2 regions of the Exiguobacterium sp. H66 genome follow, and region 2 is predicted to be linked to the other one. Evidence: riboswitches for the same ligand, from Rfam matches in the RefSeq annotation. Region 2 holds a riboswitch; the other holds the start of a gene.
The links. A riboswitch is a leader RNA that binds a small molecule or an ion and turns the genes downstream of it on or off. The one in region 2 is predicted to bind thiamine pyrophosphate.
Positions count from the first base shown of each region.

Region 1 (7,777 bases), on a different contig from region 2:
TCCATCTTATAAGATGTTCAACCCCTGCCTACCCCTTATTTAAGGTTTTTACGAAAGAATGACATGTAAACGATACCATTGTGTCAAGTTTGTGAAAAAAGCTTTTTCTTGCTAGATACAACTACTTTACGGGTATATTTTGAGTTGTGAACGGAAGTATTCCAGAAAGGATTTTCGCCTTGATTCAACTAATACATAGTCGTCAATGACTACACGATTAAAGCGGTTAGTGGACGTCGAAGCTCGCTCAATATCGCGTGGTGTATACCCTTCAAAATCAGTACGCGTGATTTTAATTTGAAGGATTGATACAGGATCCGTATATTGAATTTCAACTGTCATTACATTAGGAATCGCTAAAAAAAGAGCCAGCGTATGGTGCATGACGAGTTGCGGAAATCGACTTTTGATAAAAGAGGGTGTAGACGGATCAATCCATTCATGATTTGTCCCGACCCATTCTTTTCTGGATTTACCCGTCACTTCATAACGTAAGGAAACGGTAGTTCCTTCAATCTGTACTTGTTTAAGTGCGTCTGAAAATGGAAATCGTTCAATAAATCCTGTCATTGCATTTGTATTTGCAACCGATGTTCCGACATATCGGGTGACCAGTGCTCCATCACGCCACTTATTGTCAGGGGATTCCCTCGAGTAATGCAACATAAAAACGGAACCTGTACTTAATCCAATGAGCGCACAGCATAAAAATAAAAGGATTTTTTTCAATTCACTCAATTCCTTTCGACCCGCGTCACCTTTTTACGATATTTTTCAGTTGAGGGGTTGAATTTAATGCTATATAGGCGTACTCTTGCAGGCAGATACTTTACGAAGGAGGAGCATGAGGATTTCTCATCAATCACAATGAAGACTAAACAAACGAGCAAGAAAAAACGAACAGAAAAAATCAGTTTCCTTTTAATCGGTACACTTCTTTACTCCCTTTATATCAGCCTTTTATTATCTCCAAATGACATTGGATCTGGCGGCATCATGGGAATCACACTTATTTTCCAAGAGTTGTTCAATACGCCTATCGGACTGACCCAACTTGTCTTGAATATCCCGCTTTTCTTACTTGGTTTTCGCTTCTTAAGAAAACGATTCATGCTACTTTCAGGAATTATCGTCCTTATTTCTTCATTTTTAATTGATTGGATTCCAACACAAGTGGTTCCTGAGTCATTAAACGATCCTCTCGTCGCCTCCATTTTTGCAGGGTTAGTTTCCGGGCTCGCAATGGCATTAATCTTCTTTGGCGGCGCTTCGACAGGTGGACTCGACATCCTCGGAAAGTTCTTTTATGCCCGCTTCCATAACTGGCCGCTCCCGCGTATTTTTTTAATGCAGGATTTAGTGATCTATATCTTAGTTTGGTTAGTCTTCGACTTAAAACATGTTATGTATGCATTAATTATGAGCTTCGTTCGCGCCAAGGCGTTGCAAACGGTCTATAGTTTTTACTCTGCTTCTAAACAATGTATTATCATTTGTGAAAAAGCAGATGAAATCAACGACGTCATCACAAAAGAACTCGGTCGTGGTGTCACGATTCTCGATGCGCGCGGTGGCTATTCCAACCGGACAAAGAAGATGGTTTATGTCGTCGTACAGAATAATGAAATCGTTCGTCTTCAGGAAATTGTTTCCTCTGTCGAACCTAATGCCTTCGTCACCTTCTCTGAGATTCATACCGTCTTTGGAAATTACAAAGAACATTCCTACTCTTTTTAAATGAACCGCACACGATGAAACGACACCCCCCTGTCATGAGGTGGGTTGTTTTTTGTAAACGAAGGCTGACCCATCATATACGTCTACGTTTGGTATCGCTTCAGGTTTCATCTCAAAATATAAAACGATTGGATTCCCGTAACCAAAAGATGTTCCCCTAAAAAATAGATAACTCTTCACTTTTTGGGAATTAGTGGTTAAGCTAATGACATTACTAGTTAGCTTATGAAGGAATGATTGCATGAATAAACTTTGGCGCTACCGCATCTCTCTCATTCTTTTAGTCAGTTTGTTCGCTTCGATTCCTCTCATCTATGCCTTGACAGGTTATCGTACCATTTCAAAAATGACAGAAGAGATGCACGCCCATGATATCCCGATGATTAAACAAGTCGACCAACTCGTCGAATACAATCGGGATCGGGCAAATGCCGTTCGCGGCCTATTGCTCTATGAAGACGACCGTTACATTGAACAATACTACTTCTGCACGACCAAAATTCATGATTTACGCCGTGTGCTCAATGCTTCGAACGAAACACCCGTACCGATTAAAGATTTGTTAACCCGTAACAATGCATGGGAAAAAGAAATCGAAACCGTTTTCAGCCTTTATGAAACAAACGGTTCACAGGCAGCTACCGCTTTAGCGAAACAATCGACGCAGACCACGCAGACCATTCTTGAAGATCTTGCTCAAGTTAAAGATCAATTGTATACCGAATTAGATCAAGAACTCGAAAACACGGCGCTCGTGACAGCATCCTATAAACGGATGTGCTTTAGTCTATCCATTTTAGCCTTTCTACTCATCAGTGTGACCATCACGCTCTTCCATCGAATCAAGTGATCTGTTGTTTCATACGATTAGCTTCGTGAAAAAGCTAAAAAACGCACCGCAGTTCTTTATCGGACTGCGGTGCGTTTTTTTGTATTTTTCTCAAGAAGAAGCCTTTCCTTCATTCACATGCTCCATTGCCAAATGAACTAACGACGAGACATGATGGTCATCAAGTGAATAATAGACAACTTTTCCTTCTTTACGATATTTGACGAGACCTTGTTTCAATAACGTTCTTAAGTGATGCGAAGCCGTCGCAATCGAACAATCAACTGATGCCGATACGTCACAAACACAAAGTTCTCGCTCGACCGTCAATGCATAAGCGATTCGTAGACGCGTTGCGTCCGATAACACTTTAAACAATTTCCCAATCTCAAGCGTCGGGATTTTTTCAACGGCATGACCAATTTCAGTCGCACGTTTTTTATCGATCGCAATCGTCTCACAGCGTGGTGCCTCCACTGTCTTCACCTCTCCTCCAAACTATTGCACCATCCTAAAACAACAAATGCAAGTAAGATGACTACGATGAGTCGCGAGGTGAAGATTCATTTCCGATGTTTTTTTTGGATTGTACGAAAAACTGCCCATCCCCCTAATCGATTCCCGATATCCCAAACGATTCGATTAGTATCGACAGCCCGTACACCGATGTCGATGATACTTGTATTTCGCAATCGCTCCTTATATCGATTCGATAGGAAGCGTGGTAACGGTACTTGTAACATCACCCGATAAAATAAATCGAGGTGTGTATGGCCCCAGATTTCCGTAGCGATGGATGCCGTTTTAATCAACAGCGGCCGTTTATATCGTTGTCGGTGTTTGTTTTTTAACAAAACCGCCAATTCAAATGCATAACGATTCGGATAGGGAAACAATTTCCAACCTAAATGATACTTTCCACGGTTGTCGATTCGAATGATTTGTGGTTCGATTCGATACCGAATCCAGCCTCCCCGAAAGCGAATGACTTGCCATTTCACGTACATCACCTCTTCAGTGATTATACCCGGTCTGATACTATTTGACGCGCAGTCTGAACCGCCTCTTTGAACTCTCGTGCCGCACGTTCAATATCTGGTGCTGCGAATAAGGCAGAGACGACAGCATATCCTTCAAGCATCTCGAATAAGTCGGGCACCACATGATGTGTGATTCCACCAATCCCGACGAGAGGAAGGGAAACAGCCCGGCGAATCGCTTGGAGTGTTTCGTTTGTCATCTGACTCGCATCGTCTTTTGTCGCCGTTGGATAGAGCGACCCTACGCCAAGATAAGTTGCCCCGTCTTGCTCTGCTTCGATTGCCTGTTCAACGGTCGAGACAGAAACCCCAATCGTGGCTTCCGGTAACAGCTTACGTGCCTCCCGCAAAGGGATGTCCTCTTGCCCGATATGCAGACCTGCACCGACGATTTGTGCGATATCAATCCGGTCATTGATGATGAGTGGGACGCCGTAACGAGACATCATTTTCTTCAAGTCACTCGCTTGTTCGAGAAATTCTTTCCCTTGCGCCTGTTTTTCACGAAGCTGGACCATCGTCGCGCCACCTTTTATTGCTGCTTCGACCGCATCAATCAAGGCAACGTCCGGGTGAAAGCGCCGATCTGTTACCGCATAAACCGTGTAATCATTCTCCACTGGTCAATACCCCTTTCAAACTTTCTTCTGTAGTTAAGCTGATTGCGTTGAACAACCCCATCCGGAAATCACCGAGTCCCGCTGCTTCATCTGCGACTTCACCCGCTTTTCCCATTAAATACGTCCCATAGGTCGCTGCTTCGAATGCATCATACCCTGCTCCAAGTAGGGTCCCGATGAGCGATGCCGTCATACAGCCTGTCCCTGTAATGTGTCCGAGTCGTGGCGTTCCTACGGTTAGTTTTACTTGACGCTTGCCGTCTGTAATGAAATCAACCGGTCCCGTTACGACGAGAGTCGTCCCGAGCCGTCCAGCAAACTCATGGACGACTTGAAAATCTAATGTCTCTCCTGAAGCGACATCGACTCCTTTTGAACGTCCGACTTGACCGATGAGCGTCTTGATTTCAGAGACGTTCCCCTTAATGACCGTAAAATGAATTGCTTCGAGTAACTCTTTCGTGAATTGTGTCCGAAGTGTCGTCGCCCCCATTCCGACTGGATCTAAAATAATCGGTTTCTTCAATCGGTTGGCCGTTTGACCTGCCAACAATTGCGACGCTCGTGAAGCTGCGTTCAATGTCCCGATATTGATAACGACAGCATCTGCATGTCCAACCATTTCCTCGACTTCTAGGATATCTTCCGCCATGACAGGTGAACCCCCGAGCGCAAGGGTCATATTGGCACACTCATTAATCGTGACCGCATTCGTTAAATGATGAATTAATGGTTTTTTATCATGAATGGTTGTAAGCATCCGTTTCCCTCCAAATGTCATAAAAGTGATGTGTCGGTCCGATTCCGTTCCCTAAGGCAAATCCATGCCGGATTGCTTCAGTTACGTACCGTTTAGCATAAATCACGCTATCCTTCAGGGAATCTCCCAGCGCAAGACGTGCCGCAATCGCGGAAGATAATGTACATCCTGTACCATGTGTATGCTGGCGTTTTAATCGTGCCTCCTGAAACAGATGATGCATCCCTTCCGTGTATAAAATATCCGAGGCATCCGTACTTTCGAGATGACCGCCTTTTAACAGGATAGCGATGTCTCGTTTTTGTGCGAATTCCGTCGTCGCCAGCTTCATTTCATCAACTGTCGAAATCGCTTGCCCTAACATGCGTTCCATTTCCGGAATATTCGGGGTCGTCAAGGTTGCAAGCGGCATCAAGTGCTCCATTAATGCTTGTTCAGCATATTTCCTTAACAGGGCATGCCCCCCTTTTGCGACCATCACGGGGTCTAAGACGACTGGTCCCTGATAATGTTTCAAACATTTGGCAATAACTTGAATCGTTTTTTCATTCGAGACCATCCCAATTTTAACGGCATCTACACGAATATCGCTAAAAATCGAGTTCAACTGGGCTTCGACAAGCGTTGGTGATACATCTTCAACTGCTTGTACGCCTAACGTATTTTGCGCTGTGATAGCAGTAATTACACTCATACCGTAAACCCCAAGAGCAGAAAAAGTTTTTAGGTCGGCTTGAATTCCAGCTCCACCACTAGAGTCTGATCCAGCAATCGTCAGTACATGTTTCATCGATAGACCTCACTTTCTATGAGAGCACAAGGAGAAAGCGGAACGAAAAAAAGCGCCGTCCGCTGTAAAAAAGCAGACGACGCCATGAAAAACCAACGAGTGTGGTCACTTATTCATGTCTTCAATCTCAACTTTCCTACGCTGGTATTATCCAGATCAGGTGATAGGGTCGAAAACAGAATGGTTTTCCTCTCAGCCAGATTCCTCCAGCTCCCCTAGTTGCTCATGATTTAAATTTCCCTTTCACTGTAGCATAGCGTCATAAAAAAAACGAGCCGAAGCTCGTTTTTATAAGTATGCTAATGGATTAACTGTATTAGCTGGTCCTGTCGCACTGTATTGGTAACCACCAATATGCAATTCAAAATGAAGATGTGCGCCCGTCGAGTTTCCCGTATTTCCGAGCGTACCGATTTGTTGTCCTTGCGAGACCGTTTGTCCAGCATGAACTGATAATGAATTCATGTGCGCGTAAACTGTTGTATACACTTTCCCATTCAAGAAATGTGAAATCATCACGTGATTTCCGTACGGTCCACCGCTTCCCGCTGTGATGACCGTTCCTGAAGCTGCTGCGACGATTGATGATCCGACTGGCCCTCTAAAGTCGACACCATTATGGAAAGTATACCCATTCGCACCACTCGCTGGTCCGAATCCTTGTGAAACACTTCCTGACGCAGGGCGAACGAACTGCGCCGAACCGCTCGGAACACTAGCGACTGGCGTAGCACTTACGACCTTCTTAGACGTCCCGGCGTTGTTTTTTTCCGCCGCTTTCGCCGCCTTTTCCGCTGCCGCTTTTTCAGCTGCTGCCTTTTCCGCTGCTGCTTTAGCTGCTGCCTTTGCTGCCGCAATCGCACGTTCTTGCGCTTCTAATGTCGCTTGAAGTTCTTTCGCATTCAGAAGTTTTGTCATAAATTTTGTTTTACCTTGACGTAGTTTTTTTAAGGTTGCACTACGCGCTTTCATTTGCTGTTTGAGTTCCTTTTTTTGAACCAAAAGGGCTTCTTTTTCTTTCACTCGCTCTTCCTTTTTATCCACGAGCGTCGCTTTAGCATCCGCTAATTTTTTTTGCGTTTCAAGGTAAGCAGAAATCATCTTGTCATCTTGTTCAGCAATTTTTTTCCCTGCCATCACACGACTAAAGAGATCGCCAAGATCTTTCGAACCAAAAATGACTTCTTCCCATTTAATAGAATTCCCATCATTTTCTTGAAGCACACGAAGGCGGTCTCCTAACAGCTCTTCCTGGCGTTTTAACATTTCTTCATAATGGATAATGTCTGCCTCAAGCTCTTCAATTCGTTCATTCAACTGACGAATCTGTTTATTTTTTTCTGAGACACGAAAAATATTTTCATTGATTGCTGCATCAATCGCATTGATTTGACGTTGCTCTTTTGAAATTTTAGATTCTTGTTTTTTGATTGATTTTTCTAGTTTACGTTGTTCAGCTGCATTATCTGCTTTCTTTTCTTTGATTGTAGCCGCTTGAGTGATTGGGGTGTTCGTCAATAATAACGTCCCTAATAGTACGGTAGAAAATAACTTTTTTAGCATATGTGAGTTCCTCGCTTATGTATGAATTCGATTTTTGAAGTCATGTTTCGTAGTAAAACTATCTGAAATTGATTATAGCACCGTAATAGTTTCAGAAAAATTTCATTTACGTTTCAAATGAAAACGTTATTTTGTAATATAACAACTAATTATTCAAACTGTATAAAAAAAGAACCCCTACAATGTAGAGGTTCTTTTACGATTTTATAACATTGACATAGGATTAACACTATTTGCAGGGCCTGTTCCGCTGTAGATATAACCGCCGACATGAATTTCGAAGTGTAGGTGTGGTCCAGTCGAGTTACCCGTGCTACCAAGTGCACCGATTTGTTGTCCCTGGCTGACACGTTGTCCTGCACGCGCATTCAATGAACTCATGTGCGCGTAAACCGTCGTATACGTTTTTCCGTTCAATTGGTGAGCAATCATGATGTG
Region 1 is NZ_JACSMQ010000006.1:101,693-109,469, reverse strand. It holds gene KNP88_RS11140 (hypothetical protein) at 127-729, opposite strand; gene KNP88_RS11135 (YitT family protein) at 868-1,737, shown strand; gene KNP88_RS11130 (CHASE3 domain-containing protein) at 1,979-2,587, shown strand; gene KNP88_RS11125 (ArsR/SmtB family transcription factor) at 2,678-3,052, opposite strand; gene KNP88_RS11120 (hypothetical protein) at 3,130-3,567, opposite strand; gene thiE (thiamine phosphate synthase) at 3,588-4,226, opposite strand; gene thiM (hydroxyethylthiazole kinase) at 4,216-4,986, opposite strand; gene thiD (bifunctional hydroxymethylpyrimidine kinase/phosphomethylpyrimidine kinase) at 4,967-5,776, opposite strand; TPP riboswitch at 5,893-6,003, opposite strand; gene KNP88_RS11100 (murein hydrolase activator EnvC family protein) at 6,065-7,339, opposite strand; gene KNP88_RS11095 (murein hydrolase activator EnvC family protein) at 7,544-7,777, opposite strand, start outside.
Region 1: it holds a riboswitch for thiamine pyrophosphate, as region 2 does, so the genes downstream of both, thiD (bifunctional hydroxymethylpyrimidine kinase/phosphomethylpyrimidine kinase) here and tenA (thiaminase II) in region 2, are expected to answer to the same signal.

Region 2 (7,777 bases):
AAGGCATCGAGGTGGAGGCCATTAATCATACGTTGGATTTTTGAATCGAGTAGGTACCCGTCCTGTCGTTCGAATTGTTCGGTCACGCGCGTATAATCGTTCAGCACATCGTCGAGGTGGTCGGCATTTGCCATTTGTTGTTCAAGCTGATGCATCGTCGTCCGTAAGGCGACGACCTGGGCAAATGCGGTCCAGAGAACATCGAGGCCGGTCAATTCTTCTGCGAACTGTGGGATTTGAGCCAAATAACCGATGGAAAGTCCTTTTTTTAGATAAATGGTTCCGCTGTCCGGTGCATCGAGTTGAGCGATTAAGCGCAGTAACGTTGTTTTTCCGGTTCCGTTTCGACCAATCAATCCGATACGGTCAGCTTGTTTAAGGTAGAGCGAGACGTCGGTTAAGACGGATGCTCCTCCGAATTGTTTTGTCAGATGTTGGATGTCGCATATCATGATCAATAACTTCCTTTCATGCGCATCAAAAAAACGGAGAACGCAAATAGCGCTCTCCGTTTACCGTAGAATGTGCGCTTTGCTTTATTTTTCAGATGGATGTTCTAGAAAAAGGGCAGACTGATCCCTTAGAACGCCATTCCATGAAAAATCGCGCGCAACAGATAAAGTTGTTCCATCAACCAATGCTTACACGCAGCAAAACCCATCTTCTACACCACCTTTTCGTTTCGATAAAGCCAGTTTACCATATGTTAAGCTGGACATGATACCGTTTTCAGTTACTTGAACAGTCCGGAAATCGATTTAAAGAAATTACTTAGACCGTCAAACAATTTTGCGAAAAATCCTTTCGTTTCTTCCGAGGTCGCGAATGCTTGAATATCTTGACCGGCACTTTTTAATCCGGTCTCAATTTGTCCCCAGTTCAAGTCTGCTTTCTCCATTTGGCTGAACAATGACGTCAATCGGTCCATTTGGGCGTCTGACAATTGGATGTTGTTATTTTGAATGACTTGGATGATGACATTCTCGATATCGACTTTGGTTTCCGGTTTTTGTTTTGCGATTTCGGCCTTGATTTCATTCATCAGTTCGGCGACTTTGTCCGTCCCGACCGTTTTTCCGACATCGGACGTAACGGCTAGTTCTTGTTGGGCTAAATCTTTTCGTTCATCCGTCAATTTAATACCGGTTTCTGCCGACGTTTGATCATATGCTTTCATGATTCCCGTCAAAGCAGACGTACCGGTGACTTTATAAGGAGAAGTAATCGTGATATCGGCGTCCGTCACACCCGCTGTGACGAGAGCATTCAAATACATGTCCTTTGTGACCCAAGTGATGTTTTCGGTTGCGACCGAGAGACCGTCGCCTTTTTCAGCGAGTTCAATTTTTGCGGAAGAGTACATGTTACCGCCGAGTTGCGATTGGGGAACGTTCTTCCCTAAATATTTTTCCTCATCAGCTGCCGTGGCGATGACGGGCGTGATGCCTTCCGGCGCATTCAATCGGGCGAGCACCCAGGCCTTGTCTTTTGCACCGAGCGATTCACCGAGCGTGATGATCGTTTTATCGACGACTTGTTCTGCTGAAGCAGCAGTCGGGAGAAGTAAGCTTGACGCTAACAGCGTTGTTGTCATGATTTTTGTTGCTTTATTCATAGTAGGAATCCTCCGAGTATAGTAGATAGTATCAGGTACTAATCCTATTGTAAGTGACGTGTTCCTGAACGGAATCGGTCTTGAGGCGGAACGGAACACGCGTCTCCTGCCCCATACAGTATACTAAGTTTTTCCTGAAATACGGACGATTTGACTGAAAAAGTGGTATAATTAAACAAGAATTAAATAATGACCACTAGGGGAGTCGGTAGGCCGACTGAGACGACGAAGACGTTCGGACCCTTTGAACCTGATTAAGTTTGGACTTACGGAGGGAAGTGGCGTGAACATCTCTTTTGTTGTCTCTTCACGTCATGCCCTGTTCGTAGGGTGTGGCGTTTTTTGATTCAACAAAAGGGGGAATTAGGATGAAATTCAGTCAAGAAATTCGGCAAGCCGCAAAAACGTATTGGGACAGCAGCTTTTCCCATCCATTCGTCACTGGCATTGGTGACGGGACGTTACCGCTCGAAAAATTTCGGCATTATGTCATGCAAGATGCGTATTACTTAAAACATTTCGCAAAAATTCAAGCCCGCGCGGCCTCAAAAGCTACAGATTTCGCGACGATTGCAGAGCTTGCGGAACATGCGACGTCGACATATGCGGCTGAGCTGTCGCTCCACCAGTCTTTTTTCGAACCGCTTGCTATCACGGAAGCAGATTTAGCAACGTTCGAACCGGCACCGACTGCTTATGCCTATGTCTCGCATATGCATCATGCGAGTGAGGGGACGCTTGGTGAGACGATTGCAGCGATATTACCCTGTTACTGGCTCTATTATGAGGTCGGACAACAACTGTTGACGAAATCACCTGCGTCACCGATCTATCAGCAGTGGATTGCAACATACAGTTCAGAATGGTTCGAACGGGTCGTCTTTGAACAAGTCGACCGTCTCGATGCATTGGCGGCGCAAGCGACTGAAGCAGAACGAGAACGGATGAAACAACATTTTGTCAAAAGCTGTTATTACGAATTACTCTTCTGGGAAATGGGCTGGACGGAAGAAACGTTTGATCGTGTTTTTACAGGAGTTACGCGTCAAGCAAAAGTAACGAAACGGTAAGCACAGCTTTAGCCGCTGCCGATCAGCGCGATCAGACGGCAGACCGCAGACCGCACAAAACCTGAGCAATTTTCAGCTTTCGTAAAGAAAGTCATGGTAATCGCTCAGGTTTTTTTGTGGGTGGATTACAGGCATGATGAAGATTCTGGTAAGGAAATCAGCTGTACCGCTCAATCAAATCGTTTAATTGTTGTTTGACGGCGTTTCGGTCCATCAAATCGTGGTTCGATAAGGATAGCTTCGTCATTGTCTCATCCGCACCCGCCATCTCACTGAAGAGCGAGCCTAAGTCGTGGGCACGACGGTCGATTTGCAAGACGATGTCGATGCCGGACCGGTCTTGGAGCATGATGAGTTCGACTTCGTCCAGTTTATGGGCGAAGTACGTATTGCGTGCCGAATACTCGAGTTCCTGGGCGATCGGTAAATCCTTCCGGTAACGCCCGGGAAGTTTTTCCGTGTCCGCTTTCTTGAGTCGGAAGCCAAGTTCTTCCATCGCTTCTAAGATAACAGATTGGAGGTCATTGGCTTGGACGATGATGGCGTCCCGGTCTGACGGATCGACTGCTTGGGCGATATCGAGACCCGTTTCAATCCATGACTTCGATTGACTGATCGAGAGCGGCGTATTGAATGGTACTTGAAGCGTAAACGGAATTTCGCGTTCGACACCTGCTTCAATCGTAAAGGCGGCTTCGTTAAGCGAAAAACGATCGAGTGTGAACGTCGTAAATGTCGTGCTGTCCCTGACTTCTTCTTTATATTGTGTATTAAACGCTAAATAAATCCGATCGATTTCTTGGTCGACATTGCCGCCTTTAATATGGACGGTTCCGTGAATCTGTCCGCCTGGCTCACAGCGCTCGCTGTCGAGTCGTGTATCGACTGTGGCGGCACCGATTCCGATTTGTGATAAAAGTTTTTTGAACATCGTTCGTTCCTCCTTTAATGATGAAGCTACCTTACTTGTCGAATAGGGTGGAATTTGCTACAGTTTCGAAAGAACAATCAGAAAAGGACGGGACTACAGTGGAATTACACCAAGTAAAAGAATTACTCACTCAAAAGCTCGAGGCTTCTGCTCTCGTGCATGCAACGATCAGTGGTCCGCGCCAAAAGTCGAATGATCTTCGAAGAATCAAACTAAAACCGATTCTATTGAAAGATACGTATGCAATCCAATTAGAGTTTCAATATGAGCGGATAATTAAACATGAAAATTTGGGAGTCGACGAATTTTTAGGACGACTCGACGCATTAATGGAAGAATTCCGTCAATTTTTGTTCCGCTTCGAGACGGAAGAAGTCCAGTTCCAGTTATCAAAGAAAATGAAAGTATCATTAAAGACAACAAAACAGTCGCCACTCCAAGCAGAACTGTCGCATAACCGAAAAAAAAGTCATCTTCTTGAAGATGGTGTCGCCGTACCGTTTTTAGTCCGGCTTGGTGTCATGACGGAAGACGGGCAAGTCAAACGGCAAAAGTATGATAAATTCAAACAAATCAATCGGTTCCTCGAGTTCGTCGAAGATAGTATTTCCGCATTACCGACGAATCGGACGTTACGGATTCTTGATTTTGGATGCGGAAAATCGTATTTGACGTTTGCACTGTATCATTACTTGAGTGTCGTCAAAGGTTTTGACTTGAAAGTGACCGGGCTTGATCTCAAAAAAGAAGTCATCGAAGAATGTACAGCGATTGCGCGCGATCTCGACTATACGAATCTCGAGTTCCGTGTCGGGGACGTCCATGACTACAATGAGGATACAGAGGTTGACTTGATGGTGACGCTTCATGCCTGTGACGTTGCGACGGATGTCGCCCTGGCCCGCGCCGTTGATTGGAATGCGTCTGTCATCTTAAGTGTTCCGTGTTGTCAAAAAGAACTCAATCGTCAACTCGACTGTTCACCACTCGACGTCATGTTGCAGCACGGGTTGATTAAGGAAAAGTTCGCTTCGCTCGCGACAGATTCAATCCGCGCCGAAATCTTGACGCTCGTCGGTTACGAGACACAATTGCTTGAGTTCATTGATTTAGAGCATACACCAAAAAATGTCTTGATTCGTGCGTATAAAAATGACCGTCAGCCGTCGGAAGAAAAAATTGACCGTTACGTCGCCTTCCGTGATCTACTACATGCGAAACCATATTTGGCGCAAGAATTAAGCGGCAGACTTGGACAGATTTCATCTAAACTCGTACAATAAGGAAGAGAACGAATAAGGGAGGAATTAGACCGATGGATTTCCAAATGTATTTTGAAGACGTCGTCCAGACAGCACGTAAAGAAGCGGCAGCTGCTGGTTTTGAAGAATTAAAGACAGCTGAAAGCGTCGATGACGCGATGAAGCGTGAAGGATTGACACTTGTCCTTGTCAACTCAGTATGTGGATGTGCAGGTGGGATTGCTCGCCCGGCAGCTGCTTACGTCAATCGAATGGAAGGCGTGAAGCCGGATCATTTCGTAACGGTGTTTGCGGGACAAGACCGTGAAGCAACGGACCGGGCACGCGAGTACTTTGAAGGGTATCCACCTTCATCACCATCATTCGCTTTGATGCAAGATGGCAACATTCTTTCGATGGTTGAACGTTTCGACATCGAATCGTTTACTGCAGAAGAAGTTGTTGAAAAATTAGAGTCATTGATTGAAATTTACGCATAAATGAATCAACGTGAGCCGTGTTTCTTAATTGAAACACGGCTCACGTGTGTATACAAACGCTTATGAAGAGTGAATATGCTATATCTAAGTGCAATCAGTTCGCGCTTTCCTGTCGCGGTTCTAAAGCGATTCAAGACGGCTTGCGCTCTAAACCGTTTGCATGTCTGGCTTTTCCATACGATATTACCTAAAAAGCGTCGCATTTCGTTGACTCCTACGGGAAAAGTGCGTTTTTAACGCACTTTCAGAGGCAGGCAAGACCCTGCTCGTTGTCCGTGAGGACTAAGGAGCAACGGCTTGCGCCTCGCCCGAGGAAAGCAACGAAAAAAACGCTTTTATCGCCCAATAACACTTTGACTACAGTCTGGAGCCGTGTTTCTTAATTGAAACACGGTTTTTAGTATGTCGTGAAAGTGAGTGTGCGCGAAAGGGATGTTTTTTTAGCAGTCCACCTGAAGCAGAGGCCGACTTATTGAAAGAGCAATGAAAAAAGAAGGACGAATCGAATCAATAGCATCCCCTTTTTCAAATTAGAAAGTACCCTTGATTAAAATCCGAGGATAGCAATAAAAAATGTAAGCGGATTCAAAAGTGGTTATTTACTCATGTTTTGTATAAAAAGAATCAATTTATGCATTATTACGAGATAATTATACTTTACAATGAATAAATATTCGTATATCCTAAAAGTAATAAATCGGATCAGAGCTATTTAGTATTGAATTAGAAAAAAACATAAGTCATACTATTGTTAAAGTTCTGACAATTGAGCGTTGGAAGGGGAATTTATTTATGAAAAAATTAGTAGCAACGGCAATGGCAGGCATTCTCGCACTTACGATGGCAGCATGTGGTGCATCAGATGATTCATCAGGCGGTTCAAGTGATGACAGTAAAGTATTGACGATGGGAACGTCAGCAGATTACTTCCCGTTTGAATACATCGATACGGCGAAAGGGGACGACATCGTTGGATTTGATGTCGCAATCGCAAAGGAAGTCACAAAAAATCTCGGTTATGACCTAAAAATTGAAGATATGGAGTTCGGTAGCTTACTCGGAGCACTCAGTTCAGGTCGGATTGATTTTGTCATGGCAGGAATGACGCCGACAGACGAGCGGAAGAAAAACGCTGATTTCACAGATGTTTATTTCGAATCAAAGAACCTCGTCATGACAAAAGATGAAGCGATTAGTTCGGAAGATGAACTAAAAGGTAAAAAAATCGGCGTTCAACTTGGATCGATTCAAGAAGGACTTGCAAAAGATCGTTATAAAGACAGTGAAGCCGTATCGTTGAATAAAATTCCGGAAATCATTCAAGAACTCAATACCGGCCGGATTGATGCGCTCATCATTGAAGATGCTGTAGCGGTCAAATACATGGATCAAGATGCATCGTTAAAAACGTACGAAATTAAAGAAGATGGACCGACGGGTTCAGCCGCCGCTTTCAAAAAGGGTGACAAGATGCGTGACGAGTTCAACAAAGAATTGAAAAAGATGATCGATTCAGGTGAAATCGACAAACTTGCAGAAGAATGGTTCCAAAAAGAAGCAAAATAAGAGAAGCGCATAGGGGTGGGGGTAACCCCATCCCTTTTGTGCGACGTTAGGAGTTTGATTATGATAGACTTTACAAAGATTCAAGATTCAATCCCATATATTCTGCAAGGGATTCCGGTTCTGTTCCAAGTCGTGATCGTCGCTGCCATCGCAGGGATGTTCATCGGAATCATCGTGGCAGCACTTAAAATTACGAAAAGCAAATTCATTCGGTTCATTGGCCATGCCTATACGGCAGTCTTTCGTGGAACACCCTTGATTTTGCAACTGGCAATCATTCACTTCGGTTTACCGCAACTGACGGGTTACGTCACGACAGGCTATCAATCCGCAGTCATCGCCTTTTCATTGAACTCGGGTGCTTACATCTCGGAAATCATCCGGGCAGGAATTCAAGCAGTCGATCGTGGACAATGGGAAGCGGCAGATGCACTCGGTATCCCTTACATGAAACAATTGCGGTCAATCATCTTACCGCAAGCGTTCAAAAACATTTTACCAGCCATCATGAATGAACTGATCACGTTAACAAAAGAATCGGCCCTCGTCTCGACAGTCGGTGTTCTCGATATCATGCGCCGGGCGCAAGTCGTCGGTGGAGAAAAAGCATTGTACTTCGAACCCTTGTTATTTGCGGGACTCGTCTATTTCGTCCTTGTCATGGGATTGTCCTTGATTGGTCAACAAGTCGAAAAAGCTATGAGAAAGAGTGGGTAATCAGATGGAACCTATGATTCAAGTCACCGATCTGTACAAACAGTTCGGGAAGTTAGAAGTATTAAAAGGCATCACGACGACAGTCGGTCGTGGGGAAGTTGTCGCAGTCATCGGACCGTCGGGTTCAGGGAAGTCGA
Region 2 is NZ_JACSMQ010000003.1:286,364-294,140, forward strand. It holds gene abc-f (ribosomal protection-like ABC-F family protein) at 1-452, opposite strand, end outside; gene KNP88_RS07425 (DUF1002 domain-containing protein) at 734-1,615, opposite strand; TPP riboswitch at 1,804-1,909, shown strand; gene tenA (thiaminase II) at 1,984-2,685, shown strand; gene KNP88_RS07435 (sporulation protein) at 2,843-3,616, opposite strand; gene KNP88_RS07440 (class I SAM-dependent methyltransferase) at 3,715-4,899, shown strand; gene KNP88_RS07445 (BrxA/BrxB family bacilliredoxin) at 4,932-5,357, shown strand; gene KNP88_RS07450 (transporter substrate-binding domain-containing protein) at 6,150-6,923, shown strand; gene KNP88_RS07455 (amino acid ABC transporter permease) at 6,981-7,640, shown strand; gene KNP88_RS07460 (amino acid ABC transporter ATP-binding protein) at 7,654-7,777, shown strand, end outside.